Regions from separate parts of the Bacillus sp. WC2503 genome, predicted to be linked through region 3. Evidence: riboswitches for the same ligand, from Rfam matches in the RefSeq annotation. Region 3 holds a riboswitch; each other region holds the start of a gene.
What was found. A riboswitch is a leader RNA that binds a small molecule or an ion and turns the genes downstream of it on or off. The one in region 3 is predicted to bind magnesium.
Positions count from the first base shown of each region.

Region 1: it holds a riboswitch for magnesium, as region 3 does, so the genes downstream of both, ACUN26_RS04660 (P-type ATPase) here and mgtE (magnesium transporter) in region 3, are expected to answer to the same signal.
Region 2: it holds a riboswitch for magnesium, as region 3 does, so the genes downstream of both, mgtA (magnesium-translocating P-type ATPase) here and mgtE (magnesium transporter) in region 3, are expected to answer to the same signal.

Region 1 is NZ_JBQYMD010000001.1:852,066-862,438, reverse strand. It holds gene ACUN26_RS04670 (FbpB family small basic protein) at 1-20, opposite strand, end outside; gene ACUN26_RS04665 (5'-3' exonuclease) at 350-1,216, opposite strand; gene ACUN26_RS04660 (P-type ATPase) at 1,349-2,074, opposite strand; M-box (ykoK) riboswitch at 2,419-2,584, opposite strand; gene ACUN26_RS04655 (DUF350 domain-containing protein) at 2,746-3,132, opposite strand; gene ACUN26_RS04650 (glutathionylspermidine synthase family protein) at 3,129-4,364, opposite strand; gene ACUN26_RS04645 (hypothetical protein) at 4,368-4,679, opposite strand; gene ACUN26_RS04640 (RNA-guided endonuclease InsQ/TnpB family protein) at 5,433-6,563, shown strand; gene ACUN26_RS04635 (hypothetical protein) at 6,712-7,161, shown strand; RNA gene ssrS (6S RNA) at 7,216-7,399, opposite strand; RNA gene ssrS (6S RNA) at 7,421-7,603, opposite strand; gene ACUN26_RS04620 (sulfurtransferase) at 7,720-8,553, opposite strand; gene ACUN26_RS04615 (YpbS family protein) at 8,556-8,828, opposite strand; gene ACUN26_RS04610 (GNAT family N-acetyltransferase) at 8,859-9,317, opposite strand; gene ACUN26_RS04605 (DUF3931 domain-containing protein) at 9,390-9,644, shown strand; gene ACUN26_RS04600 (dynamin family protein) at 9,648-10,373, opposite strand, start outside.
Region 2 is NZ_JBQYMD010000001.1:3,386,760-3,397,132, forward strand. It holds gene argC (N-acetyl-gamma-glutamyl-phosphate reductase) at 1-902, opposite strand, end outside; gene ACUN26_RS17280 (YqzH family protein) at 1,127-1,312, shown strand; gene ACUN26_RS17285 (SDR family oxidoreductase) at 1,344-2,138, opposite strand; gene ACUN26_RS17290 (MBL fold metallo-hydrolase) at 2,148-3,101, opposite strand; gene proI (pyrroline-5-carboxylate reductase ProI) at 3,267-4,106, shown strand; gene sdaAA (L-serine ammonia-lyase, iron-sulfur-dependent, subunit alpha) at 4,156-5,034, opposite strand; gene sdaAB (L-serine ammonia-lyase, iron-sulfur-dependent subunit beta) at 5,053-5,712, opposite strand; gene ACUN26_RS17310 (hypothetical protein) at 5,761-5,904, opposite strand; gene rnz (ribonuclease Z) at 6,588-7,511, opposite strand; gene ACUN26_RS17320 (DUF3932 family protein) at 7,701-7,952, shown strand; M-box (ykoK) riboswitch at 8,148-8,315, shown strand; gene mgtA (magnesium-translocating P-type ATPase) at 8,648-10,373, shown strand, end outside.
Region 3 is NZ_JBQYMD010000001.1:1,125,597-1,135,969, forward strand. It holds gene ACUN26_RS05975 (helix-turn-helix domain-containing protein) at 121-441, opposite strand; partial or broken gene ACUN26_RS05980 (ISNCY family transposase) at 803-985, shown strand; gene ACUN26_RS05985 (FtsW/RodA/SpoVE family cell cycle protein) at 1,305-2,432, opposite strand; M-box (ykoK) riboswitch at 2,620-2,796, opposite strand; M-box (ykoK) riboswitch at 3,298-3,465, shown strand; gene mgtE (magnesium transporter) at 3,739-5,067, shown strand; gene ACUN26_RS05995 (phosphodiester glycosidase family protein) at 5,228-6,325, shown strand; gene ACUN26_RS06000 (cation diffusion facilitator family transporter) at 7,185-8,078, shown strand; partial or broken gene ACUN26_RS06005 (DUF4878 domain-containing protein) at 8,276-8,365, opposite strand; gene ACUN26_RS06010 (WD40/YVTN/BNR-like repeat-containing protein) at 8,629-10,113, shown strand.

The sequences.
Region 1 (10,373 bases), 270 kb from region 3:
TTTCTCACTTTTTTTCGCATGTTTATTTTCCTCCTTGGGGGATGGTTTATATAAAAGATAACTTGAAACTTTAATCAATGAAAGGATGTACCCTCACTAATTATTAGCCTACATCAATCGGGCCTTTACAGGGAGTTACTCTTCCATCATCACTCTTTATTCAGCGATAATATTGATATAGAAGTCCCACCGCCCGTTAATGCGGGATAAGGATTTATCTGTGTAGACTTATAATAATTGATTGTTGTGAAATCCATTTGAACTTCACATGAAAATTCCGTTTATTTTCTGACAACTTTGTGAACAAAAAAAGAAAGACCGATTCATTCTAAATCGGTCTTTCTAGTATTTATAACATGTTTATTAATATTTCAGGTCTTCCCCAATTCATTTCGTTACATACAAAGCGTAGTTTTTCTTCGTCCATTGTGTGTAACCCTTCTTCTAACGAACATGAAATTGGAACTTCACAATGAATTTGCGCTAATTGTAAAGAGATATTTAAATTCTCTAAATCACTTTCAATTTTTGTACGCTGCGCTTTCGTTAATGATGCTATATTTTCTAGTACTGCCGATACTGTGCCGTATTCTTGAATAAGCTTATACGCTGTTTTTTCACCAATACCTTTTACGCCTGGATAGTTATCACTCGTATCTCCCATGAAAGCTTTCGCATGGACAATTTGCCAAGGTTCTACACCTTTCTCTTCCATGATTTTTTCCGGTGTGTAATACTCGTAATTTCCAATTCCTTTACGAAGAAGCATAACTGTAACATTCGTATCAACAAGTTGAAGTAAATCTGTATCACCTGTCAAAACATAAACTTCTGCTTCATTGCAATATTGTTTTGCAAGCGTACCAATACAATCATCCGCTTCATAACCTTTCATGCCTATTACAGGCATAGATAATTTCGCAGTCATTTCTTGCACTAAATCAAATTGCGGAATTAATTCTTCTGGCGGTGCTGCACGATTTGCTTTATAATTCGAGAAAGATTCCGTTCTAAATGTCGTACTTCCCATATCCCAGCACGTTACAATGTGCGTTGGTTCGATTGCTTGTGTTGCTGTTAATAAATGCTTCATATAACCATGAATCCCGTTCGTCGGGGTACCATCTTGTCGTTTCATAAATTGTCCGTAGACACTTGTTGCGTAAAAAGCACGAAATAATAGTGCCATACCATCAACTAATAATACTTTTTTCATAATTCCTCTCCTACTAACAAAAAATAATAACCTCACGTTATCACGTAAGGTTATATAAATAGATTACCATTCTACGTTTTTTCAACTTTGTCTATTATACATTGTTTTTATATATTTAGCATCATTAACACATTAAGACGTTCTACTGCAACAAGTATGAAGTATTCCTGAATACGTATTTTTACCTGTTGAAACAACTACAGCCTTTGCATTTCCACCAATAATATTAGTACCTTTAAAACATACATTTTCAAGTTCAAGTGGATTATAGTCTTTCATCCGTTTTAATGGAATAAATCTTTTACGTTCAAGGTGGTAGCAACTTTCAAATTTCTCAACATTTGCATCGTTCCCTGTCAACACAGATTCATTTACCAATAAATCATTTGCATAAATGATACGTACATCTGCCGGTACTATATCACCTTCTGAAAGAAAAATCATATCTCCTGGTACAAGTTCTTGTACTGGTAACTTCATCATTTTCAGTTCGTTATTTAGCCCTGTACTACTAGCACATTCTACTCTAGACACAGTAATTGTTTCACATTGCAATTGATCACGCACATGTTGTTTTGAAAAACCTGGAATCATTCCACTTAACTTCATTATTACTTCTGCAATACGCGCTCTTTTTGAAGTCAATTCATTTCGACCGTATACTTGAATACGTTTTTGCGCCTCTTTCATAGATAATCCGTCTCTTGTTGTTTTAAAATACGCAAATACAGATTTTACATCTCTTGTTGCAATTTCAATCAATAAATCTTTATTTTTTTGAAGCATTGTTTGTTCTTTCATTGATTTTTTACTTTGTTTATATGACGTGTTACCCACAGTTTTGTTTACATATAACATATTATCGTCTCCTCCTTTACAACATAGGAAGAAACGCTTTGTTTCTCAATTTATCCACTTTACCGTGAAAGTGTCTAGCGCTTAATTATGTATATAAACGCTACATTATGATAAATATAGAGGGAGGAACAAGTCGTTTCCTGCCTACATCATATATTTTTGATTTGAAGTATATGGGTAACGGAACCGAGTCAGAATTTGACATGCTCCTCACCTCCTCGTTTATTTTTATAGTTTATATTATGAAATGACTCATAGATTGGTAACAAAAAAGACCCTTACTCATAAGAGAGCAAAGGTCATTGCATACACAAATAAACGATTCCTAATATAATTAGAAATCTACGGACCTCTCCCTCGCCGAGTTTTAGCACTGTATAGCATAGGTTCATTACCAGCTACGTTAAGAAAAACCTTAATTCGATCATTCCTGTTGACCCATTGGCGTCTCTCGACATTTTTGGGCAGTAGCATTTCTCTATACAGGAGCCTCACCTAACAGAGACTTATTTTAATTACATAGAAAATGTTACTCTTATTTAAAATAGATGTCAACACTTTGTATGGAAACTTTTCCTTATTACAGAAAAGCCCTCTCTGTTGTTAGCCTATTTTCTCATATATAGTACAAGTTAGCGAACAAAAAAAACTTACGTATAAAACGTAAGTTTTTAGTAAGTTACACAACCAGCAATTACAATACCAATTGAAAGTGATAAAAACATAAGAAACAGGCCGACTGCTTGATTATCTTCTTCAAGGCTTTTATTTATATTAAAGCGTGGTGTAAGCCACTCAGCTAAATAATAAACAATAATTTGGGCCAAAATACCAACCGCTCCCCACGAAACCATATCCAAAAGTGAAATGGAATTAGCGGCCGTTGAATATAAAACGATAGCTAGCCCGAGTACCCTTCCTCCAAGTACATAACTGACCGCTTTGTTACCCTGAGCCATTAACTTAAATTCTTTCACTTTCGTTGTCACTTCCATAAGGAACAAACCTATACATAAAAGTACGAGTGATACTGCTAAATATAGTAAAAAATTAATCATTTATTTTCCCCCTTCGTAATACCTACTGGTAAATAATAAGATTCATTTCCTGTAATCTTTTCCCCAGCACGTATACCGATACTGCTCGCTTTTCCAGCGATTAAAAACGCCCCAAACACATACGATAGTTTCTCCACTCCTTTTTCAGTTTCCAAACATACAACTGGAAGCTCTATATACTTTTGAAATATCGGCAATGACGTTTTATATGTTTCATGTGCATTTCGAATCATAATATTCGTGTCTTTATCGCGAATTGTAATTGTGTCACCTTCCCTACCAAACGAAGGTTTTTGAACGAAAGAACCTTTTCCTAAAAATAAATCTGGTTCTAAATATGTAGGTAGCATATATTCTTTAACCCACTGTTGTTCCTCATTTGTATAAAAAGCCCCTTCTTCTGCTAATCCCCAAATAAGACACTGAATTGATTTTGGCTGAAGTAAAAAGGCAGACAAAGGATTTATAATAAAGAGATTTCCGTCTTTTACAAGTTGCAGCAGTTCCACACCTACCAAATCTCCTGTTTCAGGATCTTGATCCTCAATTAAATCTTCTATCGGATACGTTTGGCGATATAAAACATCAATCTTCGCCCCATCTTTATCAACTAGAGCATCTTTCGTAATTCTAAGTTCTGACATTGGCACTACTTTATTTTCAACATGGCATAACTGACTTAAATACATAGTCGTATTCCAATCCTCAATATGTTCATGATGTGCTGTAAAAACAACATTTGGATTGTCTAATCCCTTTGTCGCTTCCATTACAGCTTTCGTAACACCAGAAGATAGTAATCGTTCTTGATCCGAGTTTGGATCATCATAACCTAGGTTTTCACAAACTTTTCCATTCATTTGAAAGCATTCCATAATAAAAGTTGGTGTATCACTATTAAACTCAAGCATTTTAATTTGGTTATCAACCGTTATAACGAAATCAAATCGTGAAATAACAGATTCAGGATATAATCCTATCATTCTAATGAATGATAAGCTCGCAGGAGGAAAACCAAGCTCAAGAAGCTGTTCGTCACTTAAATTTCGCAAAAGTCTAGCAGTCTTAAAAAATATTTTACCCATTCGTTCAGTCGCTAAGTGTAATTGTTCCAAAGTCTGATTTGTTATAGAAAAAACATGAAACAAACTATATTCACATTCATATAAATCCGACCAAAAATTCGGATATTTTAAATAAAATTCTTTTCGATCCCTTATGTATTGCGACATATTTTAGCCTCCAAATCCTCCCTTTGAACCGCTTCCAATTCCACCTTTAAATTCAGCAGACGATTGATACGATTTAAACGCCGATGAATTTTTAAAAGTGGATTTATTTTGATAGTATCGCCCACCATAGAAATAATGCCCACGATAACCTGAACTACTATCATCACACTGCCATACCCCAAGTTCATCATCCCAATCCCAATCAGAACAACTATTATCATTCGGTTTTGGGGGAAGATCTTGTGCGCAACCAAATAAAGTGCCAGTCATTAAAGACGTTACGACACCACCTACTAGCCATTTCGTTTTTGTCACCTTCGCACTCCCCTTTTTAAATTCTATTCCTATTATATAGGATGGCATGATAAAGTAGAAGAAAAAGGAAGAAGAGGGTAACTAACTGTTACGATTTATTTAACCGATTATAACCAATGTTAATTAAATATATCAGTAAGCCCTGCTAGTCAAGTGATTGGCTAGTAGTGAGGGTTAACTGCGGGCAATCCCTAAAGCTGATTGAACTACAACGTGGCTAGAAATAGCGAGCGTGAATGTCGCGAAAGCAGAAAAAATCAATCAGATGATGCAAGGTTAAATCCTAAACATTAGAACAATGGGTCTTCCGCCTCGAATCATCTAAGTCAAAAGTGATAAGATGAACGTTCAACGACTATCTCGTATAACTGACGAGAGTACATCACAAGCCTATGGTGCTGGAAAAATCCTCTATCCCTAAAGAGATAAACATATAGTCTGCGCTCATGTGAAAACATGAGAAGTTCATAAGAGAACTGGCTAAGGAATTGCGCCCTTAGTTGAACGAGATAAATTTAATTAAATCTATCAAACCTCATTGAATATACCGAACATACGTACTATTGTAGGTTCAATGAGGTAAGAATAATAATGAAATTTTTACGAGTTAGTCAAGTATCAAAATTAACAGGTTTGCATCCGAGTAGTCTTACGAGAATGCTGGTGGAACACGCTACTATTCAGAGGAATCCATCTTTCATTATCTAAAAGGTGAGTGTCCGAATAATCGCACAGTAAAGGAGTAGGCTTCTGATGATATTGGCGAAGAAAGTCAGACTAATTCCAACGCCTGAACAAGAACAAGTGCTTAGAAACCATGCTGGTGCTGCAAGATTTGCTTATAACTATTGTAAAAGAATGAGTGATAGATACTATAAGCTATTTGGAAAATCTGTTTCACAGTTAGCTTTACAGAAACGATTTACAAAGATCAAAAAGCGAAAGAGATCTGAGTGGTTAAAAGACATCAATGCACAAGTTCCCAAACAGGCTTCAAAAGACTTTGATACGGCGAGAAAAAATTCGTTCAAAAAGTACAAAAATGGTTATCACACTTCTTATAAATCCAAAAAAGATTTAATTCAAGGATTTTATGCCAATTATGAAAGACTGGTTATAGGAAAGAAAGTAGTTCATATTCAGTCCATTGGAGTAGTGAAAACAAGCCAACAGCTACCAAGAAACAAAAAAACATCCAATCCAAGAGTTACATTTGATGGTCGTCACTGGTGGATTAGTGTAGGGTTCCAAGAAGACTATGAATTACAAGAACTAACCAATGAGTCGATTGGTGTGGATGTTGGTTTAAAAGAGCTGTTTGTAGCTTCTAATGGTACGAAAGAACGAAATATAAACAAAGATGCTAAGGTTAAAAAACTTTTGAAAAGGAAAAAGTCAGCGCAAAGAGATATGTCTAGGAGATTTAAAAAAGGTGTGAAAATTCAATCTGCCGGATATGAAAAAGCTAAAGCTGAGCACCTGCGGTTATCTAGGAAAATTATGAATATACGAAATAACCATATCCATCAAGCAACAGCTACATTGGTGAAAACCAAACCAATGAGGATTGTTGTGGAAGACTTATCTATCTCAAACCTGTTAAAAAACAAAAAACTATCGAAGGCACTTTCCTTTCAAAAATTAAACTTCTTCTTTCAATGTTTGTCATACAAGTGCGAGAAGTATGGCATTGAGTATGTAAAAGCTGATAAATGGTTCGCTTCAAGCAAGATTTGCTCATGTTGCGGAGTTAAATACGACCATTCAGTTCAACCAGAAGGACAGTGGAGTTTAAAGATTCGTGAGTGGCGTTGTGTTCCATGCAATAGCCATCACGATAGGGATGTAAATGCTTCGATAAATTTATCAAGATGGGTAAAATAAATGCTTGATAATAGGAGGTAACGATACTGCCTCGTGTGGAGTGTTATACCCCTCGTCCCTTTGGGGTTGCGAGAACACGATGAAGCACTAACTTGTGTAAATTTGATTGAATTATATAGATTTAGTTAAGTTTATCGTATCGGATAAAATGCGCTTAGAATATCGACTTAATGATGAAACGAAAGGGTATCCTGCTTTATGGAACTACGCCAATATTTCTAATTCTGAAATTATCGCACGCATGACTTGTGAATATTTTATTAAAGAGAAAAATACTTATGTCGTTACTGCAACTTCGGTTGATCCAGACGGAACAGCAGTTATTTATATTCAAAAAGATGTTTTCGCCAATGACCCTTCAGACCCTACATACTCCCACATCGGTTTTGAAATTAGAGAACTAAGTGAAACGAGTTCAAGCTTAGTAGATAGTCAAGATGTATGGAACTACGAAGAAATTTTACCATCTCTTCATTCAGATATTATATATATTCAGCGAGACGGCATGTCTATGGAATTCTCCTTAGATTCAAGAGAGATTGATGAAGACAGAAAGTGCTACATTTATTACGGAAACTTCACAGGTGAATCAAGATAATATTGATATATCTATGCAACAAAAAAACCTTACGTATAAAACGTAAGGTTTTTATATAGCCCCACATATGCCGTTCTCTCTAGATGTCCATAAACCTGCTCTCACAGGTGGATGCTCTCACAAATGTTTGTAACTTCCTTCTTAAAAAGATGGCATGTTAGCTACATTTAAATATTGAACTTCCATATTAAACTTATTGGTTTAAGACATGCATAAGCTACGTACACCGTAGGAATTTTATATAAGGTTAGTTGAAATAAGACCCCCGCACGTGCCGCTCCTCGTAAATGTCCAAAAACCCGCTACTCGCAGGTGGATGCCCTCACAGTTACCGTACATCTTCCTCCACAAGGAAGGCTTGATGATGGTCGCTAAATATTGAGCTTCCGTATAACTAACATCGGTTTTAGACATAAATAAGTTACGTACACCGCAGGATGTATTATTTACTTGTCGTTATATTATCACATTGTTTCCAATGTGTAAAATACAAAGTTTTTCGAGCAATCTCTTGCTTGTGACCTTATTTTAATACAAATTATTTTTGCATGCAAGTGATTAATCTTCTTCTTTTGCAATTTGATTTTCTGGATAAGAAATCCAATCACTCCAGCTACCTGCATACAATTTAACATTTTGGAATCCAGCCAATTTTAACGCAATGATATTTGGACATGCCGTAACACCAGAACCACAATATACAATGGTTTCCTTATCTTTCGACAGATTTTGGAATCGTTCTTGTTGCTCAGCTTCATTCTTAAATTGTCCTGATTGCAACATTCCATCCTTCCAAAAATAGTTTGCTGCTGTCGGAATATGTCCTGCTTTATGATCGACAAGTTCCTCTACACCAGCATAACGTTTCGGCTCTCTTGAATCAATTAACGTAACATCTGCACCTGCCTGGATATTCTCTCTTACTGTTTCCATCGATACAAGCATATGATCTTGTATGTTTGTTTTGAATGTTTTTCGTATAACAACAGGAATTTCCGTTGTTGTCAGTAGTCCATTCTCTTTCCAAACCGGGAAACCACCATCTAATATATATACTTTCTCATGTCCTACATAGTTACATAACCACCATAAACGAGCAGCATTTGCACCAGCTTGACTGTCATACGCAATTATTGTCGTATGTTCATCAATACCAACCTCCGAAAGCTTGTCCGCAAACTCTTCAATGCTTGGCAACGGATGGCGGCCACCATGTTCTGCTATAGGACTTGATAAATCTAAATTCAAATCAAAATATAACGCATGAGGAATATGTTCTTCTTCATACTTTTCTCTACCCCAATTAGGATTCGCTAAATCAAAACGACAATCGATTACACGGACGTTCTCATCTTCTATATGCTCACGTAACCATTCGACTGTAACTATCATCTTTAACGACCTTCTTTCTCTTGTAAACGACTTACATACTCCATAACCATTTCTTCTGTAACATATTTACGCTGTAAGGTAACACCATTTTTTGCAAGATCATTAATTTGCTTTGTTACAACATTAATGACATCAACCGAAAATTCTTTCCCATTTGACGCAAGAGATACGGCTGCTTCAATAGCTGCTTCACGCTGCGCATCTAATTGTAAACATGCTTTTACACTTTCATTTTGTTTACGAGAATGTGCTGTAATTGCTTTATGTACTTCCATCTTCTCTTCCCCCTAAATAAGTTATACGTTCTAATTCAATTCCATTGCAAGCCGAATCATATCACGGCATACAATGCCATTTTCAATAATCTCTTCTTCATAATGCTTCGAAAAGTAATCAAAATCAATAGAAAAAATACGAAATCCACATTTTTGATATAAAGCAAGTTGTGAAACACTAGAATTGCCTGTACCAATTTCAAGTTTTGACATACCATATCCTTTAGCAGTTTCTACGGCATGCCTTAATAGCTTCTTCCCAATCCCTTTTCCTTGCAAATGCTCTGCAACCGCAATATTCATGATTTCCATCGTCTTCGGCCTTGTTTCCAAAAGAACATACACACCGATGACGCTGCCCCCTTGCTTTGCTACGTATGTTAACCCTCTTTGTACATATATAGCTATTTGCCGTTCACTTGGATCAGCAAGTAGCAATAAAGACTTCGGTATAGCCTCTTTTAAAATACGTTCTATTACAAAAGACATAAAAAATCCCCCCATCTCTATTGTTCTAAACCCTCCTTGTCTACCATAAATAATAGAAAGGAGGGATTCACCATGGACAACAATGAGAAAAAATGCAACGTCATCTCTATTGATGGAAAGAAGAAGAAAAGCGACACGTATTCCTATCCAAAATTAGTAGTTGAAAATAAAACATACGAATTTTCTTCATTCGTCTTATGCGGTGAAACACCAGATGGCAGACGACTCGTTCTTACTCATATGATTTCTACCGATGAATTTGCTGGATTTGTCAAATCTTTAGATACTGTACTGCAAAAGAAAATTGAACGAATCTTTTTCTCATAACGACTATATAACATAAATTTCTTTTTCAATCTCTACTAACTGCTTGTGCAATTGTTCTTTACTTTGTTCATATAGAAATACATCGATCGTTTCAGCCAATGCAAACAATATACTTTCATAATAGTTCATCACATCTTGTTGCATCACTTTTTGGAATAAGTTCCACTTCATATCCCATTCTTGCTTATAATGATGAACAAATAAATCTTTTTCATCGGCTACATAGTTTGATACAAGCGGTTCTAATACAGATTTAGCGTCTTCTTGCATAAAAGCTTTGTCATTCTTTTCAAAAAAGCTTTTCTCATTTTTAAAATGTGCCAGTGCTTTTTTGAAATCTTTTATTTCAACTGAAGGGAACGGTTCTTTATGTGTAATATCTTTATATTCATACCCCACTGTTCCATTCATAGAAATTGATTGATTTTCTACTTTACAGTTCACTACAATTTCGTCCTTTGCACGCTTCATCGCTTCGTCTATCCATTTTTCAAGACGTAATGATGTCGCACGCATTTCTTGTAATAAATCATGCTGAATAAATGCTACTAATTCCATAACACACTGTTGCAATTGTGTTTTCACATTTCCATCCGTTCGAAGTGACGCCGGATTAATAAATTCAGTAAACACATCGTTATAACGTAGGAATAGACGCTGTTGCACGTAATAAAGCAACTCTTTCACTTCATTTTGCATCGCCTGTTCTTCAGCAAGTACACTATATGA
Region 2 (10,373 bases), 2.3 Mb from region 3:
CTTTCATCGTAAGCTACCCCAATATCACAATAATTTGAGCCCCTTACTTCTTTCGGACTTGGAAATTCTCCATGAGAGCGAACTCGAACGAAAGCTGAGTATTCATACGTTTCTTCATACAATTTTTGAAGCTGCTCTATTTTCATTTCCTTTTTCACTTTCGCATAAAGTGTAATCATAATCCCCCGTGATATCGGTATTAAATGTGTACTAAACGTGATTGGCTTCATTTCACTATTCCACTCTGCAAGCATTTGCTCAATCTCAGGAATATGCTGATGCTGATTAACTTTATAAATGTGTAAGTTATCATATAACTCAGGAAAGTGAGCCATTGTTGTTGGCGTTTTGCCCGCTCCAGATACTCCTGATTTCGCATCAATAATAATGGAATCTTCTTCAATTATGCCGCTACGCATTAACGGCGCTATCGCTAATAATACAGCTGTAGCAAAACATCCTGGGTTTGCAATTAAATCTGCATTTTGAACCTCAGACCTTTTCCATTCACTTAGCCCATATACTGCTTTCCTAAGAATTTCTTCTTGTGCAGCTGGCCTTTTATACCACAGTTCATATGATGAGGGATCTATCATACGAAAGTCTCCAGATAGGTCAATTACTTTTAAACCTACCTGTAATAATTTTGGAGTTAATTCTGCCGATACACCTGCTGGGGTTGCTAAAAATACAATTTCTGCTTCCTTCTCTATTTCCTCCACATCAATTTCTTGTAACGTATGGACAAGGATATTTCGAAAATGTGGATATACATTCGCTATACACTCACCAACTTGCGAAAAAGAATGGAGAGATGATATCGAAAAATACGGATGCTGCTCTAATAACCGAATTAATTCAATACCTCCATATCCAGTTGCTCCAATAATTGCGACTTTCATAAGTTCCTCCTCATATTGATTCTTTAGATTAAGTATGATTATAATATTGTATATTTATAGAGTCAATTAAATATTTATAAATTTTTAAAAATAAAAAAACTTAATTTTACTAGAAAAACAATATACTCAACCGAATTTTTATACAATAATAGTGCATGGTAGTTTTTTCATTTCACTTCAAGTACAATAAAACAATACATACGTACATACAGGCGGAGAAAAATATGAACGAAAAGTTAATTGAGAAAATGATTATAAAAAGTTTTCAGCAATATCAATGCAATCCTGTATCAAAAGAGGATCAGGAAATGTTAGTAAAACATATTCAAATGATTATTCATTCGAATAATCAAATTGACGTATACGAGGCAATTGAGGATACCGTTTACGATTATGTGACTGGAAAATAAAAAAAATAGGAGATTTCCATATGGAAATCTCCTATTTTTTACTTAATGATTTTCCTGCTACACGTTCAAATAAACCAGGGAATAACGCATAGAGCTTAGGCCCCATTCCCATCCACTTCGGCAAATTCACTTCACGTTTTTTCGTTTGCATCGCCTTTACGATTTGTTCTGCTACATATGTTGGTTTTAACATGTAACGTCCCATATTTTTTACATATGTACCAGATTGATCAGCTATTTCAAAAAAGTTCGTATCTATCGGTCCTGGGTTAATTGCTGTTACATAAATATCTGTATTCGATAATTCCATGCGCAAACTATTCGTAAACCCTAATACGGCATGTTTCGTTGCTGCATACGCACTCGATTTCGGAGTTGCAATTTTCCCAGCAAGTGAAGCTATATTAATTATATGTCCTTCATTTCTTTTTACCATATAAGGTAATACCGCTTTCGTACAAGCTACTAGTCCAAATACATTTACTTGGAACATATCCTTTACTTCATCCATTGATGCCTCTTCAAACGTTTTAAAAATACCAAAACCCGCATTGTTTACCAATATATCAATACGTCCCACTTCTTGTAATACCTTTGAAAAAACAGACTGTACTTTCGTCTCTTCACTTACGTCTAATACATAATAATAGCAAGGCGTATTATAAGTTTTTTTTATTTTGTCTGCTAACGCTTGTAGTTTCTCCTCTGTTCGAGCCATTAATACTGGAATCGCTCCCTGCTCTGCAACTTGCATTGCAACTTGCTCTCCAATTCCACTAGAAGCGCCTGTAATGACGATTACTTTTTCTTGTAAGCGTCCTGTCATTGCTGTCACCTACTTTGCATAATAAATCAATTGTTGCGAAGATTCATCAATCATCACTTGTTGATTATATGCTAAAAAGTCTAATTGTCCAACAGTTTCGGAGATAGTAAGCGGCAATTGTTCTTTATATAATACTGGAAATAGCTTCACACATACTTCAAATGCTGTCATCGGTTTTTCCTTTAATAACTCAAGTACTTTAAATGCACGTGTTTCTTGCTTTTGTAACCTCGTTTCAATAAGTTGTTTCACATTTAGAACATCTTCCCCATGCCCTGATAAAATACGTGAAATATTCATTTCACTTAAACGTTTTAACGTTTGATTGTATTGTAGCAATGGACGTGCTCTTTCCGTTTGCCCTTCATATGGTGGTTCTAATATTGGATTTGAAGAAATATGACTAATGAGAGCATCCCCACCAATTAATATCCCATCGGATTCTCTATATAAAGAAATATGAGTAGAAGCATGGCCTGGGGTTTCAATTACTGTAAACCCAGGTAAAGAATCAATACGATCCCCCTCTCTCACAGTATGTGTTAACGATCTATTACAAGAATATTTAAGTGTCCTTGTCGTCAATAATGCCTCGTCATTCAAAAATGCTGCTGGAACACCGAACTGCAAGGCTGTCTCTCTAAAAAACTCATGATACCGCTTTAAAAACTCTGGATTTTGCGTGATCCACGGCTCATTCCAAGGGTGTCCAATAATATTCGTTTTCTCAGAAAATATATTTAAAAGTCCACAATGATCCGCATGATGATGCGTAATCACTACCGTTTCAATATCTTCTATCGTATAACCTAATGCACCTAATTGACTTTCTAACGCATTTTTTGCCTCTTCTGTATTCGTCCCTGTATCAATTAATGTTAATGTCTCCCCCTCAACTAAAAACACATTCACAGTCTCAACTGCAAATGGCACAGGAATCTCCATTCGGTGAATCGCCGTCATGCTTAGCCCCCCTGACTCTTTCCGGTTCAAAAATGAATACTTCTTCAGTTTACAACTTCTACATAAATTTGTCATTATTTTCAGATAAAAAGAGGTGTTTTCTATAAAAAACCGAATGTATGTACATTTATAAGTATTTCTAACCAAGTTTAAAGGAGGAACATCATGTCTATTCAAAACATATCCTTTCTCGGTGCAGGCTCTATTGCCGAAGCGATTATTGGTGGATTGTTACACGCAAATGTAGTTAAAGGAGAACAAATTACCGTAAGTAATCGTTCTAACGAGACAAGGTTACAAGAGCTACATACAAAATATGGTGTCAAAGGTACGCATAACAAAAAAGAACTACTTGCTAATACAAATATTCTTTTTCTAGCAATGAAACCAAAGGATGTTGCAGAAGCGCTTACCCCTCTTAAAGAATATATAAATAAGGATTTGCTTATTATTTCGCTATTAGCAGGTGTTTCTACTCACTCGATTAGAAACCTACTTCAAAAAAACGTTCCGATCATTCGTGCAATGCCAAATACATCTGCCGCTATTTTAAAATCAGCTACCGCTATTTCGCCTTCAAAACATACAACAGCGGAACATATTCAAACTGCAAAATCTTTATTTGAAACGGTCGGTCTCGTCTCTGTTGTAGAGGAAGAAGATATGCATGCTGTCACTGCATTGTCTGGAAGTGGACCAGCTTATATTTATTACGTAGTAGAGGCGATGGAAGACGCCGCAAAAAAAATTGGTTTAAAAGAAGATGTTGCAAAATCGCTTATTCTTCAGACGATGATTGGTGCTGCTGAAATGCTAAAAGCAAGCGAAAAACACCCTTCTGTTTTGCGAAAGGAAATTACATCTCCTGGCGGAACTACCGAAGCAGGCATTGAAGTATTACAGGAAAATAAATTTCAACAAGCACTCGTTTCTTGTATTACACAGGCAACGAAACGATCACATGATCTTGGAAAAACATTAGAACAACTCACAAAAGAAAAATAAAAATGGAGCTCAATCTTACTTGAGCTCCATTTTTTATCATCATATACTTTTAGTTATTACTCTTTCCAAAAATCTCTTCTTGTAGACGACGACCTGTCGGTGTTGCTGCAAGCCCGCCTTCAGCTGTTTCACGAAGTGCTACTGGCATCGTTTGTCCGATTCTAAACATTGCCTCAATCACTTCATCACATGGAATTGTACTCGTTACACCAGCTAATGATAAATCCGCTGAAATCATCGCATTTGAAGCACCCGCTGCATTACGCTTTACACAAGGTACTTCTACAAGTCCTGCAACAGGATCGCACACTAAACCAAGCATATTCTTTAATGAAATTGCCATCGCTGTAGCTGCTTGATCTGGTGTTCCACCAGCCATCTCAACTGCTGCTGCCGCTGCCATTCCACTTGCTGAACCAACTTCTGCTTGGCATCCTCCTGCCGCACCAGAAATACAAGCATTATTCGCAACTACCATACCGAAAGCTCCTGCTGTAAATAAAAATTCAATCATTTCTTCACGTGTAGGTTGTAATTTTTCTTTCAGTGCAAACAGTACACCTGGCACTGTTCCAGCAGAACCTGCTGTTGGTGTTGCACAAATAATCCCCATCGCCGCGTTTACTTCATTTGTTGCAACAGCTTTACTCACTGCGTCCAAAATCGTATCTCCAGATAAGCCTTTTCCGCTCTTCATATACGCTTGAACTTTTACAGCATCACCGCCAGTTAAACCAGTTGGTGATTTCACGCCGCGAATACCACGTTCTACTGCTTGTTCCATCACGACTAAGTTCTTTTCCATACCAGCAATTACTTCTTCACGTGAAATATGTCTTGTTTCCATTTCACATTGAATCATAATTTCTGCGATTTTTACATTTTGTTCTTTAGCTTGCGCCACTAGTTCCGCTGCGTTCCGAAACATGGTGTGTCCCCCCTGCAATTAATCCATAATAGTTACTTGACAAATATTTTGTTGCCCTTTTATTTCTTCAATCACTTCATCTGCTAACAATTCATCTGTTTCAATGACCATAAGCGCTCTTCTTCCTTTTTCTTTACGAGAAACGCTCATTGTACTAATGTTAATCTCGTGTTTCGCAAGAATGGAAGCTACAGCTGCGATAGCACCAAAGCGATCGTTATTTACAATAAGTAGTGCTGGACTCGTGCCTGTTAATTGAAGATCGAATCCGTTTAATTCTACAACTTCAATTTTACCGCCACCAATTGAGCAAGCAACAACTTCAATTTCCTCTTCACCTTTATACAGACGAATTTTCGCTGTATTTGGATGCGGAGCATTTGCATCTTCTTCAATGAATTCCACTTCAATCCCGCGTTCTTTTGCAATATCTAACGCACTTGGAATACGTAAATCATCTGTTTCAAATCCAAGTATTCCACCGATTAGCGCTACATCCGTACCGTGACCACGGTATGTTTTTGCAAATGAACCATATAATGAAATGCTAACTCTCTCTGGCTCATGACGAAACAGCTGACGAGCAACTTGCCCCATTCTTGCCGCGCCTGCTGTATGTGAACTTGATGGACCAATCATAACCGGACCAATAATATCAAACACTGAGCGGTACTTCATCATAACTCCCCCTAAACCTCTATGAAAAAAATTTATTCTACTATTTTATTAAGCTGCCACATTTGTTGCTGTTCCAGTTCTACCACGAATTTGTTCCGCTGTACGAATTGGATAGTTTTTGAATAAAATGAACCAATATCCTGAAATAATACCAGATACCATAATACATAAGAAATATAGCATTACTTTCATTTAAAACGATATAAGATAACCAGCAATAAATCCTGGTAGCAATCCAAAGTTTAACACAGAAGCCATTGCAAGCATAGCATAAACAGGTGATATAACCATTGTTAATACAACTAAATTTGCACCCGCTACTCAACCTAGACTACCTGCTGATGTTCTGAACTCTTTTAAAGAGTGGTATACCAATTAAATCCCCACCAACTTATTATTAAAAAAGCTTCTACTAAACCACTTGCAACAGCTACACTAGCTAATCATACCGTTTAGCTAAAAAGTAAAAAAGACTTAGTACAAATAATGATATCTTTCCTATTATAATCTCCATATTACTCTCTCATGTTTTAGTCAACTTCACTTGTTACGACAATGACTAATATGCATGTGACTTATAATAAATTGTAATCTGCCCTCATTATAGCTTGTTTTTTATAAAACGCTTACTTTTGTTGAATTTTAAAAGTTCTGAATAAAAGTCCCTTTCTGCTATTTGTATTACTTGTATGTCATCTGACTTATATAACAGTTTTTCTAAATAATCATTATTACGTATTTTTATCCTATATATTCAAACCATTCTAAGTTTCTGTATCATCCAAGTTTAAGTATAAAATAATAACAGTTTTATTTTTAAAATTTTTTAGACATAAAAAAATGGTAACCTAATGTTACCATTTTTCCAAAAATCATTATTTTTCTACTGGAAATGATTTTAAATCTGTCGCTATTTCTGTATTAGGAAATAACTCTCGTGCCTCTTTCAATAATTCCTTATATGTATCTCCTTGATAACGAGAACTAATGTGAGTTAATATTAATCGTTTCGCATTTGCATGAAGTGCAATGCTCGCAGCTTGCTTAGATGTGGAATGAAAATAATCATGCGCTTGTTGTTCATCGTCTGCCGCAAAAGTTGCTTCATGAACAAGTACATCAGCATTTTGTGCTAGCTCTCTACTCGCTTCGCAATATCGTGTATCACCTAAAATGGTAATAATTCTTCCCTTTTGAGGCGGACCGATAAAATCTTTTCCATTTAGTATCGTACCATTCTCTAATTCAACTACTTCTCCATCTTTTAAACGCTTAAAGATTGGCCCTGGTTTCACTCCCATTTCGAGCAATTTATCGACTAAAAGAACACCTTGTATATCTTTCTCTACAATACGATATCCAAAACATTCAATGCCATGTGACAATTTTTTCGTTTCTACATAAAACTCATTATCTTCAAACACAGTACCTTCTTCTGTTATCTCAACGATTTCAAGTGGATATTTCACATGTGTCGTACTTACTGATAATGCCACTTCAATAAATTGTTTAATTCCTTTTGGTCCGTACACTGTTAATTTTGTTGTTCCACCTTGAAACGAACGGCTACCCAATAAACCCGGCAATCCAAAAATATGATCGCCATGTAAATGCGTAATAAATATTTTTTCAATGCGGCGTGGACGTACAGACGTATGTAGTATTTGATGTTGCGTCGCCTCGCCACAGTCAAATAACCAAGTCTGTCCTCGTTCTTCTAACAACTGCAAAGCAATTGCTGAAACATTCCTTCCTTTTGAAGGAACACCTGCACCAGTTCCTAAAAATACAAATTCCACTTTCTTTCCTCCAGCTCTTTATATAATCTATCTTTCATCTTACGGAATGTTATTTCAAATGGCAAATTGAATTTACATAACCAATCATCTAGACAACTATATAACACGAACGTTATACTCAAAAAATTTAGCTATCGTTCGTGTTTTGTGGTAAAATGATTGTACTACATTTTAAGGGAGCGTTTTATTATGAAAGAAGTATTTCGTTTACAAACTGATTTTTCATCTTCATTTGATCGCTGGGTAAGTTCTTTCGTGTCTGATCACCCAGCACAATTAGAATGGACGACTTTAAAAGAATTAATCCATGAATATACAACATCACATACAAATGAGACATTACCAACATATATTTCTTCAGCTTTAACATATTACGCACAACGCGTTTCAACAACAAATAACTCAGAAATTGTTATTTTTGAAAATCCTACAATCTCATAATCTATTATAAAAAGCACTGTAATGAGTGCTTTTTATTTATATTCATTATTTTTTATTTTTCCAACTTATTCTCAAAAAATACAACTTATTTCATACTATATACCCTTCATAAATCTATTTGATTTTTCAAAAAAACAGATTAAAAAGATATTGACACTACGATTTTACAGTGCTAACATTCAACATGTAATTGAATATGGTCTCTGTTAGGTGAGGCTCCTGTATAGAGAAACGCTGCTGCCCAAAAATGTCGAGAGACGCCAATGGGTCAACAGGAAAGGTCGGAATGAAGGCCTTTTTTAACGTAGCTGGTTTCAGTACCTATGCTATACAGTGCTAAAACTCAACGAGGGAGAGGTGCATGTATTTTGTCATACACAAAAACTGTTTTTAGCTATGTTTACTAACAGGCTTTCGTGTGGACGTTTTTCAACTGTGAATTCAGACCTTTACTCGTTGTGAGTAAAGGTCTTTTTTATGTCTTTATGCACCTGACTATGAAACAAACATAGCATATTCAGAAACTATTAAATTGGACGGAGGTGAGGAACAGTGGCAAGTGATGATTCGGCCCAGATACCCATATGTTTTACGTTAATATTTCATCATGTAGGTAGGAAAGAAGCTGTTCCTCCTAATTTTAAATAGTCGAGTAACAGTTTGTTTCCTCCTTCATGACAAAGGAGGAACTACCGATGTTTAATTTTCAAAGACAAGAAACAAAGCATGCTTACGATCAAGATAGCATGCAAACAAATAACAAAGTATTAGTGGAAGTTGCAACACAAGATATAAACTCTGCATTAAAACTTCTAGAAACTACAGAAAATGGACTCTCTAAACAAGAAGCGTCCCGTAGACTTTCTTTATATGGTCCGAACGAAATTGCTCATAATAAAACATTGCCGTGGTACATTCAATTTCTGCTGGCATTTAAAAATCCATTTATTTTTGTTTTATTAGCTCTTGGAGCGCTCTCTTTTTTCACAGATGACATGCAAGGAACAATTGTCGTATCTGTAATGGTACTTCTAAGTTCAACGATTCGCTTTTTACAAGAATTCCGCTCTCAAAAAGCCGCGGATAAATTAAAGGCGATGGTTCGAACAACCGCGAGCGTCTTTAGAATAGATGGATTTGTACACGAAACAAAAAACGTAACGAATTTAAATCGAAATTATACAATAGAAATTCCAATTGAAGAACTTGTACCTGGCGATATTATTTCACTTTCAGCCGGTGACATCGTTCCAGCTGATGTGCGTATTTTATCGGCTAAAGATTTATTTGTTAATCAGTCTTCATTAACCGGGGAAGCACTTCCTGTAGAAAAATACGAAAACTGCTACCATACAGAAAACAAGCATATCTTACCAAAAAATATGAAAAAAAATTTCAATCCACTCGATATGGAAAACCTTTGCTTTATGGGTACGAATATTGTAAGTGGTAGCGCAAAAGCTGTTGTCGTTTCAACAAGTACCGATACGTATTTCGGCTCTTTAGCGAATAAAGTAATCGGGAAGCGCGCAGAAACAAGCTTTGATAAAGGTGTAAACAAAGTAAGCTGGCTCTTAATTACATTCATGCTTATTATGGCGCCCATTGTCCTTCTCATTAATGGATTCACAAAAGGTGATTGGCAAGAAGCTTTCTTCTTCGCTATCGCTATTGCAGTTGGTCTTACACCTGAAATGTTACCAATGATTGTAACTGCTAATTTAGCTAAAGGTGCTGTGAACATGTCTAAGCAAAAAGTTATTGTAAAACAGCTAAATTCTATTCAAAACTTAGGCGCGATGAACATTCTTTGTACAGATAAAACTGGGACATTGACAGAGGATAAAGTTGTTCTTGTTAGACATTTAGATCCTACTGGTAATCCATGCAATCGTGTATTACAGTTTGCATATTTAAATAGCTTCTATCAAACTGGATTGAAAAATTTAATAGATAAAGCTGTTATTGAGCATACAGAAGAAAAACAAATGTTCGACCCTTCAACGTTTCAAAAACTAGATGAAATTCCATTTGATTTTGCCCGCCGTCGCATGTCCGTCATCGTCAAAGACATCTCAGGTGAACATACAATGGTTTGTAAAGGTGCCGTGGAAGAAATTTTATCCATTTGTAACTACACTGAATCAAACGGAAAGATTGTTCAACTTACCGAGGAAATGCGCTCAAATGTCAAACAACTAAGTGAGACATTGAATGGCGAAGGTATGCGTGTAATTGCTGTAGCTTATAAAAAAAATAGAAAAATAAATGATAAAGAGTACGCGGTAAAAGATGAAACTAATATGATTCTCGCTGGATATATTGGCTTTTTAGATCCACCGAAACCATCTGCATCTGTTGCTATTCAAGCATTACAGAAACATGGTGTACAAGTAAAAATTTTAACTGGTGATAATGAAA
Region 3 (10,373 bases):
TAGAACATATAAATGAAATAGTTTGTTTTGTAATTGCTGAAAATAAGCAAGTATACAGTTCATATCAAATACAAAGGATGTTCCAATCGTATAACTTGTTTGGGGATTTATTTCATGATTTTACATTTGTAACCATCCACGTTTTTTGAGCTCTTTATACAAATTACTCACGTGGCACCCCATTTCCTTTGCAATATCTGGATAATTTACTCCTTGATTATATAAAATTATTGCTTGTTTGCACTTTTCATCCCATTTTTCTTCTATCGTTTTTACTTTTGTCGATCTCTTTCTAAATTCTTTTTTACCCAGCGTAATAAGTTTTTTTCCTATGTCGCATTGTTCAATACAATACTGTTCTACATCCGTTTGATATTTACAATTTTTACAATATTCATCCTGCAAACGTATTATTTTTACTTTTTTCGCGACCGCTCTCATATCGTATTCACTCCGATTTGATTTATATATATCATAATTTTACGAGCGTACTCTTGCAATTTACGTTAATCTCACAATTAATTCCAGTAAAAGCTCTACCAATAGTCTTATTCCCTGTCCTTTCTTAGCAAAATTTCCTGTTGGCAAATATCATTCCACTTTAATTTCCTAAAGGGTAATTTTATTTAGAATTGTTAACTTGGAACTGATAAATATCCAAAAATGAATGCATTAATAATTCTGTATTCCTAGAAGAATGATAGTAGCCATCACTATCTTTGAAATGGAATAAATTACTAGTACAATAACTAAATGAAAGGAAAATAAATCCAAACAACAGGTTTTATTTGCTTTTGTAGGCATTCTAACAATAGGAGGTGTTTCGTCTGTTACAGGTTGCCCGCCAATCTGTAGTAAAGCTTTACTTAAATGTTTTCTCTTGAAAACTGTATTTTAAATGTACTCTATACGTAAATTGATTCATTTTTTGCATCCGTATTCTTTGTTTCGTGTATCTTTTGCCTTGTCTTTAATGCTTTATATTTTCAATGATTGCTTTTTCTTTTGATTTAATAATTTCTATCTGATATATATTACTATTAACTTCCTAATATTTTTATGCTTATCTATATAATAAAAAGAATTTTAAGAATTGAGACCAGCCAATTATATATATATTTTCTCAGCCATTATGAATGCTTCATCCCTTGCCACGGATTTTTACAATGTTATATTTTTTTTACTGTGTTTATTTTATTGTTTAGCAATAATTCTAATGAAAAAACAACAGATTGATTTACGGAATCAGTCTGTCCAAAACGAGAAAGAATTCATCCATTAAAAATAGAATCTTATATTGATAATCATATATTATGATTATCAAACTTAATTTTATTGAAAATTGAAATATTAAGTAGTATTCCTATTGCTATTAAATTAACCATTAAAGAACTTCCACCAAAACTTACAAATGGAAATGGGGTACCCGTAAGAGGAAGTATTCCCGTAATACCGCCTAAATTAACAACAGATTGCATACCAATCATACAGCCTATACCAATTGCTATAAAACTTCCAAAGGGATCTTCACATAGCTGTGCAATTTTTAGTGAGCGAAGAACTATAGCTAATACTCCGGTCATTATAATGAATACACCAATAAATCCTAATTCTTCAGAAACGATTGCCATTATAAAATCAGTATGTGGTTCTGGGAGATAACCAGTTTTTTGAATGCTATTTCCGAATCCACGTCCAATAATTCCTCCTGAGCCAATGGCAATAAAAGAATTTACAAGCTGATATCCATTCCCTTGTGCATCAACAAAGGGATTGAGAATCGTAGTAATACGTGTCTTTTGAACTTCTGACAAACTAAATTGAATCAAAAAATATAAAATAGGTAACCAAAAAATAGAACCGAGTATAGTTCTTTTAATTAATAGATTTATATTTATTCCCGAGCAAAGAAATATGCTACAACCTATACCTAATATTAAAAGAGCAGATCCTAAGTTTGGCTGTTTATAGATTAGGAAAAAAATTGTAGCTAAAAAAAATAAAAGTTTTCCGCCCCCAAACCAAGTTTGTTTAACTGGTCCTTGTCGCAATGCAAAAAAACGGGCTGTTACAAGTATTGTTCCTAATTTAAGAAATTCAGCTGGCTGTATTCCAAAGATCCAAGATTGAGCATTATTTACGACCTTTCCTTTCCATAAAACCATAATTAACAAAAAAATTCCCCCAATCATAATACAGGTTGAGACTATTCGTTTTTTCCATATTTCATATGGGAGAATAGCACAAACTATTAGCCCAATTGTTCCTAAAAATAGCTTTGTTAATTGAGAATCGACAAAGTGCCTACTGTTATAACCGTAATGTTGAACAGCTACAATGGAGCTCGCGCTATACATCATGATAATACCTAAAGTACATGTTATGAATAGAGGGAGGAGCAATAGATAATCGAGTTTTAATATTTTTTTCATTTTTATATCCTCCTGATTTACATTAACACTTAATATTACATTTGCTAATGAATAGAATCTTGTTCTCACCAATTAATAAATAGTATTTTTGTTTTGAGAGATCCTATCGCTTACACCCTGTTTTCTTACGTAAAAATCCCCCTAGTTACATACTAGGGGGATTTCAAAATGGCATGACTAAATAAAGCTTTTCTCCCCCTAGTAGAGCTTTGGCACTATACAACGTAAAGTAATGGAAATTCATTACTTAGCTATCTTAAGAAGAGCCTTAATCCGACAATTCCTGTTCTACCCATTGGCGTCTTTCGACATTTTTGGGCAATAGCCTGTGTTTGTATAGGAGCCTCACCTAACAGGTTTAGCAATATAAATTTTATGTGTTAGTTTCGTGTAGCCAGCATAAATACTTTTTTTTTGCTTGTCAAGTAAACGTATTGCTAACTTTATATTCTTTATTGCTTTATAAATCTTTGAGAAATGATTTGAGAAATTGTATTTAATTGTCTCATATAGATACATATTTGCGACTTGGAATGTATAATTTGATTAAGTAGTTTAACCATATAAATTTGATAAACAGTAAAGAAGATATTAATCATAAAATAAGATTTTTTGAAGAATGTTCTTTTGAAGTACGGTATGACTAATGATGTAACTTCTGCTATAAAGTTACAAATTAATCATAAACAATACGTTTCTTATACGAAATTTCATATGTTTTATAACGTTTTTTTGAATTAATTGTATTTAAATTTCAAATTTGTAATAGAATCTAATTACATTTCTCTAAAAAAGAATTTTTTATGAATCAAATCGAAAGTTAGTTGACAAATATTAAATTCTGGTTTAAATTTTGAAGTAATTCAATAATCTTTGTTAGGTGAGGCTCCTGTATAGAGAAACGCTGCTGCCCAAAAATGTCGAGAGACGCCAATGGGTCAACAGGAACGGTCGGATTAAGGCCCTTTTTAATGTAGCTGGTTATAAAAACCTATGCTATACAGTGCTAAAACTCAACGAGGGAGTGGTATACGATTTGATAGAAAGGCACCTCTGGGATTTTTGCAGAGCTGTCTTAATAATCATTTATTTGTATTGTAAAAAAACCTTACTCCTTTTTGAGTAAGGTTTTTTTGTTTAATGTTATTTATTTTTATCTTGTCTATATTCAAAAAGGAGGTAGTTCTTAATAAATTGCTTGCAATGTAACTATTAATGCTCTAATCAAAATTTTAGACAGATAAAATAATACAAAACCACTCATGAAACTCTAGAGTCTCCCTTAGCAATATGAGGAGGAGTTAACATGAAGAAATTATTAAATGAATTACTTGTAACCCAAAATGATTTGGATGCAGATAAAGTTTTACGTCATCCGTCGTATGATGTTGCGCAAGAAATAAAACGGTTTTCAATTGAAGATCAAGTCATATTACTAGATAAGATTCCTGTATTAAAAAGCTCAAAAATTCTTCAACATTTGAGTATAGAAGAAAAATATAATATCTTAATTCACTTATCTGAAAACAAAGCTAAAAAATTACTAAATTTACAACCGATTGATGAAACAGTAGATCTACTTCTTGCGGTTCATCCGGAAAAACAAGCTCAATTAATGGCGTATCTAAATAAAATTACAAAACATAATGTAAAAAAGTTAATGGCTTTCAAACCTGAAACGGCAGGAAGTCTTGTCACAAGTGATTATGTTGCAGTTAGAGGGAATTGGTCAGTAAAAATGACATTGAAGTACATTAGGGAACATTCTGAAAATGTAGAATCAATTTCTTATATTTATGTTCTTGATAGTCATGGTTATCTTAAGGGAATCGTTTCCATACATGAATTATTACTAGCAGCAGATGAAGAGATATTATCTAATATCATGATTCGAGAGGTGATTTCAGTACCCGCTGAGGTTGATCAGCAAGAAGTTGTAAAAAAGCTACTGAATTATAATTTAGCGGCAATACCCGTAACAACAGCAAATAATGAAATGATTGGTATTATAACATTTGATGACGTAATGAATGTTATGGAAGCAGAGGCTACAGAAGATATCCAAAAGTTAGGTGGAAGTGAACCATTAAATCAATCTTACTTTGAATCTAGTATTTGGAGCATTTTCTTTAAACGCCTACCATGGTTATTGCTTCTTTTTGTTGCTGAAGCATATACAGGTACAGTACTAAAGTATTTTGAAGACGAAATTGAAACAGTAGTTGCCCTTGCTTTCTTTGTTCCATTATTAGTAGGTACTGGAGGGAATACAGGAACACAGGTTGTAGCAACAATTACTCGTGCAATCGGTATTGGAGAGGTGAAATTTAAAGACATTTTCCGTGTAATGAAAAAGGAATTTGCAATTGGTATGCTTCTCGGACTTGCACTTGGGGTAGCTGGGCTCATTCGTGCTTATATGTTAGGGGTTGGAACAGAAGTTGCACAAGTTGTAGCAATCACTTTATTATTTATTGTTATTTGGGCTTCGCTTGTCGCAGCTGTTTTACCTTTAATTTTGAGAAAATTTAAATTAGATCCTGCAGTCGTTTCTGGTCCATTTATTACAACATTTGTTGACGGAACAGGATTAGTAATATATTTCTTGGTTGCAAAAACGTTATTAAATTTGTAAATATACACTGAAATAAATACGAAATGTAGAATAAGTATTTTGCCTTGCTTGCTAAGACATAGTGGGGAACTCGGGAATAAGGAGAACAAACACTTTTGTCTTTAGGTAAATAATATTTTAAAGGATTCATTGAATGTAATTAATGCCGGAGGATAAAACTATGAAACATCTAAGAAAAATCTTCAAACGAATTTTGCTCCTTCTTTCTATTTTCATGCTTATTGGCATAGGAATATTATTTGGTACTAACTATGGCCGAGATTTTCGTGTAACAATTGCTGGGAGTATACTAACTTCTCAGCATCCACAATATGCGAAATATACATTCCTATCCCAAAAGGAACTAGATAAATTACAAGATAGAATTAATCATCCAAAATGGTTAAATAGTGATGAGAATATTTATAAAAAAATAGCAGGAAAAAGATTAGAAGAATTAAAAAATCAGCCAATAAAAATTGACGTAGAAACGATTAAAAGTAACAAAGATAGTCGCTTTCTTTTCGAAGGAAAATTAGTCACTATTAGTAACCCTTTCAATGTTAAACTTGTTAGCCATCAAGGAACACAGGGCGATAAAAGAGGAGAAAAAATTAGCGTAATGGCAAAACGTAATCATGCACTTGTTGCTGTGAATGCAAGTGGATTTGCCGATGAAACAGGAAGGGGTGGAGGAAATATTGCAACTGGAATAGTAATAGAAAATGGGAAAGCAATTGATACAAATATAGATAAAAATACCCCTACAATTATTACGGGCTTAACAAAGTTTGGACAAATGATAACAGGGAATTATTCTACCCAACAACTTTTGGATAAACAAGTCGTTTCAGCAGCAGGATTTATGCCACAGTTAATTGTTAATGGAGAAAAAATGATTACAGAAGGAGACGGTGGTTGGGGCTCTGCTCCCCGAAGTATTATGGCGCAAAAAGAAGATGGCACAATAATGTTTCTAGTGATTGACGGTAGGCAGACACATAGCATAGGAGCTACGTTAAAAGAGTGTCAAGATATTCTATATGAAAAAGGAGCAATAAATGCAATGGCTATGGATGGAGGTTCTTCTGCTACGCTATATTTAGGAGGAAAGGTTATAAATTCACCTTCTACATTATCCCATGAAGATCGTTATTTACCGAATGCTTGGATAGTAACAGCAAACCAAAAACAAGAAATAAGGGTGACAATAGATGGGGAAAAAATAGATACTAAAAAATCAGATGAATTTGATGCAAATATTTCAACTGATTTATAAATTCTTAAATAAATGAAGGTTTAATTAAAGTTTAAAAACTAACATACAAAGAGTGTAATAAAATTGAAAGTTTTATCATTTAACATTCATTAAAGAAAAGCGTATAGAGATACTCAATCATATGGAAAATCTCCAAGAAGTTAAAAGAAGGATAAATAATGTATACAGCTTACACTCATATTCAATTATATGCTTTTAATCTTATAGTATTTGCTACAGCTATGTGAAATGGACAACCTGTAAAAATAATTGTTGTGATCAGATGAGTAAAGATTAATGTGCAGAGTGAATTAGAAATCATACCTGAAGACATTTCATCAAACATCAAAGCAACACATTAGTCGCTTTGATGTTTGTAATGATAAAAGGGTGATAAAAAACATAAACAATAGGTGTATCAAGCAAAGGGATAATACACCTTAAAACTACATTGTTAAACAACATGCGTCATCGTGTAGTATATCTTATTTATCTTTAATTATTTTAGGTTCAATATTACATCTTATAAATCGTTTTTTCTATGATTTCCTAATTTCCAACTCTCGTCTTTTTATTCAATCATAATTACTATTTTAAGGATGTTAAAGTAACTCCAATACTAAACGTAAAAGGAATAATAAAAGGCATATGGCATTTTGTGTCACTCTTTTTTACACTTCATAACAAATAAGGATAAAAGAACAAAGTAAGTTATGCTTTTAACCTTTACTGATAGGAGAAAATGTTTGTATAGACCCACATACTTATTATTTGGTAATGTATGAAAGAAATTAAAATGATGAGATATAGACTTATAACTAAACAATTGAATTAAACAATAATATTTTGAAACAAGAGTAAAGTTAAGGTGGGGATAACTATGAATGCTAACCCAAAAACGTCCTTATTGGCAGCATGGATTAGTGTAATTAGCAATATATTTCTGACTCTCATCAAAATTATAGTCGGTTTACTTTTCAAAAGTCAGGTATTATTAGCCGATGGGATTCATAATGCTGCCGATGTTGTAGCATCCGTAGCCTCATTGGGATCAATGAAAATTTCAAACCAGCCAGCTGATGAAGATCATCCTTATGGACATGGTAAAGCAGAAGTTATATCATCAGGAATTGTAGCTGTGATTTTAATTTTAGCGGCTTTATTTATGGCTTATGAATCGATAAAGTCATTATTTGAACCAGCGACAGAACCCCATATAATTGCTTTTATAGCAGCGATTATTTCATTAATATGGAAGCAAATTTTATATGTATACACAATACGAATTGGTCGAAAAACAAGAAGCAACGGGCTTATAGCAACTGCTTATGATCATCTTGCTGATGTTTATGCCTCAATTGCAGCTGTAATTGGAATTGGTATTGCTTTGATAAACAATATCTATTCCATTCCATATGCAGCTTATGGGGATCCTTTAGCCGGTATTATTGTTTCTTTTTTCGTATTAAAGTTAGCGATTAGTATGGGGAAAGAAGCAATATATATATTAATGGAAGGTGGTATTCCTACCGAGAAATGTAGTGAATATAAGAGAGTAATTCAGGCCCATCCTTTTGTAAAAAGAATTGATAGAATGCGCGCACGTGATCATGGTCACTATGTATTAATTGATATTAGAATTAGTGTTCCGGCACATTTAAGCATCCAGCAAGGACATGATATTTGTAGGGATATAAAAACCACTATTATAAATCAGAACCCAGAAATATATGAAGTACTAATTCATTTAAACCCATGGTATGAGGAGAAGTAGGTTTAATGAATTATAGATAGATAGATATAAGTAAGTAAGTAAGTAAGTAGTTAAACCGTCCTTTTTAGATATTGGAGAATTGGTCGACTTGTATAATGTCCATAATTAAAAAACATTTATAGTTATGAGTACAATACATCTCAACTACATTATTTATAGAAGAAAAAACGTCCTATTAAAATATAGGACGTTTTTATCTATGATTTACTAATTTCCCAACCTTCGCATGTTTTCTCTAATTCAATTACAATTACCTTTTTAGAATCTTTTTTATACAAAGCATCAACAAAATCTGAAAGATAAATATCATTGAGGGGAATGAATTAATATATGAGGGTTCATTTTCAATATTTAGCTCTCAAATGAAGCAACTTTAGTATTCAATCAAAAGTCCATTGTCTATGAAACAACTAAATTTTTAAACGGCTTTAATAGACATCTACCATTTACATAGACGGATGTCTATTGTATTTTTGGCGGCAAGATTAAATAGCTTTTTTGTTACTTTACAATAAAGTATACTTAATATTAGTAATTCATGTAATTAGGAGTGGTTTCTATATTTAGAGAAAATACAAAAAGGATACTTCTGTCATTAGTAACAAATCCAATACTAATAATTGTATACGGGATTTTTTGTTATGAGTTGGCCTTATACTGTCAGTACGGAAGAATGAATTATAATATTTACATTTTGTTATTATGTATAGTACTTTTTATATCCATAACTACATTTACTACAATGCGGGTGATAAAAAATAGAGAATATGAATCTAAAAAATTAACTAATTCAATAGCATGGAGATCCATTTCTATTATCATTATTGTTGCAATTACATCATTTTATGGGATGCAGATTTATAAAAGTGCAATAAATTACAATGGCAAATTGGCATGGTTTGTAGAAAAGTTAAAACATGAAAGGTCAGTTAAACTTAAACATAATAATATATATAAATCTGGAGTAGAAGGTATTTTTGAAGATATAAATAAAAAATATCCTTTGCCAAAGAAATTGTATATGGCAACTGATTTTGATCTTACATTTCATTCAGATGGAACAATTACAGCGTTTGATACATTTGTTTATGGGAAAAATGTTGATGGGAAAGAAGAAACTTATTTAATCTCTTATAATGAGAAGAAATCAGAAGATATTACTATAATACGAGACGGATACGCAAAGCCTGATTATAATGATGATAAATTAGTAGAACCTTTAATTAAAACGGTTAAGGCGATTCCAGTTAAGCAAACGGTCAAAAAATGGAATGAAAGTAAGTATGGGTTGATTTATTATGGAAAAAGAAATTGGGGATCCAATACAGAGGGAATTATTAATATTACTGAGGATGGTAAGGGGCAGAGTCTTAAAGAAGCAGCTTCTGATATCATTGGATATACTGTATCTATATTTGTCCCTGGAAAAGAGAAAGAGCTAGTCCCTGCTAGATATAATTTAATAAGTGACGCAAGTTGGAGTAAATCAAAGACGCCTCCAAAAGAAGATAGGCTTAAAGAGAAGGAACAACAAGATTTAAAGAATGAAAAAGAACAGTTTTTCCTATCGAAAGAAGTTGGTTATAAACTAAATATGACAGATAAAGCATTAGGGAGCGCCTTTTATTCATTAAGCAGGACTAGTGATGAAGGGGAAACATGGGAGGTTATTAATCCAGACCCATTTAATAGGGGGATTGGTAGTGTATCAGGAATCACTTTTATAAATGATAAACTTGGTTTTTTAGGAGCAGTTAGACCTTCTGGTAATGAGGGAGAGTTATATCGCACAGATGATGGGGGGGTATCTTTTAAAAAGGTAGAATATCCGCCGCATGAAGTGAAATTAGATTATACACAGTCCGCAATAAGTCCTTTTGATTCTCCTAGTATGCCATATGAGAAAGATGGGGTTTTTAATATGTTAGTTGGACAAGGGGCAGATGGAGACTACAATGGCGATAGTAGTGCACTTTATCAATCAAAAGATAACGGAGAGACATGGGAATTTGTAGAAGAAGTGAAAAAGAAATAGTCAGAATGTTCTTTTGAAAAATAAGGTAACTACTCAGCTATACATTTTATTTAGAAGTTTGGTAAGGAGTATAATTCCAGCGATGAAGATAAAAATGGACCTACACCTCGCTGCCTTTCTTTGTTTTAAAGCTTTGCGCGTGGCAGGAAAAGGCACTGACTGCCTCTATGCATGGCCAGTCCCTCTCGCCCATTTAAAAAGATGCTTTTCTGGCTTTTTTCATAGAGGGGCTGAGTAGTTACTAAAAGTAAATAATTTAA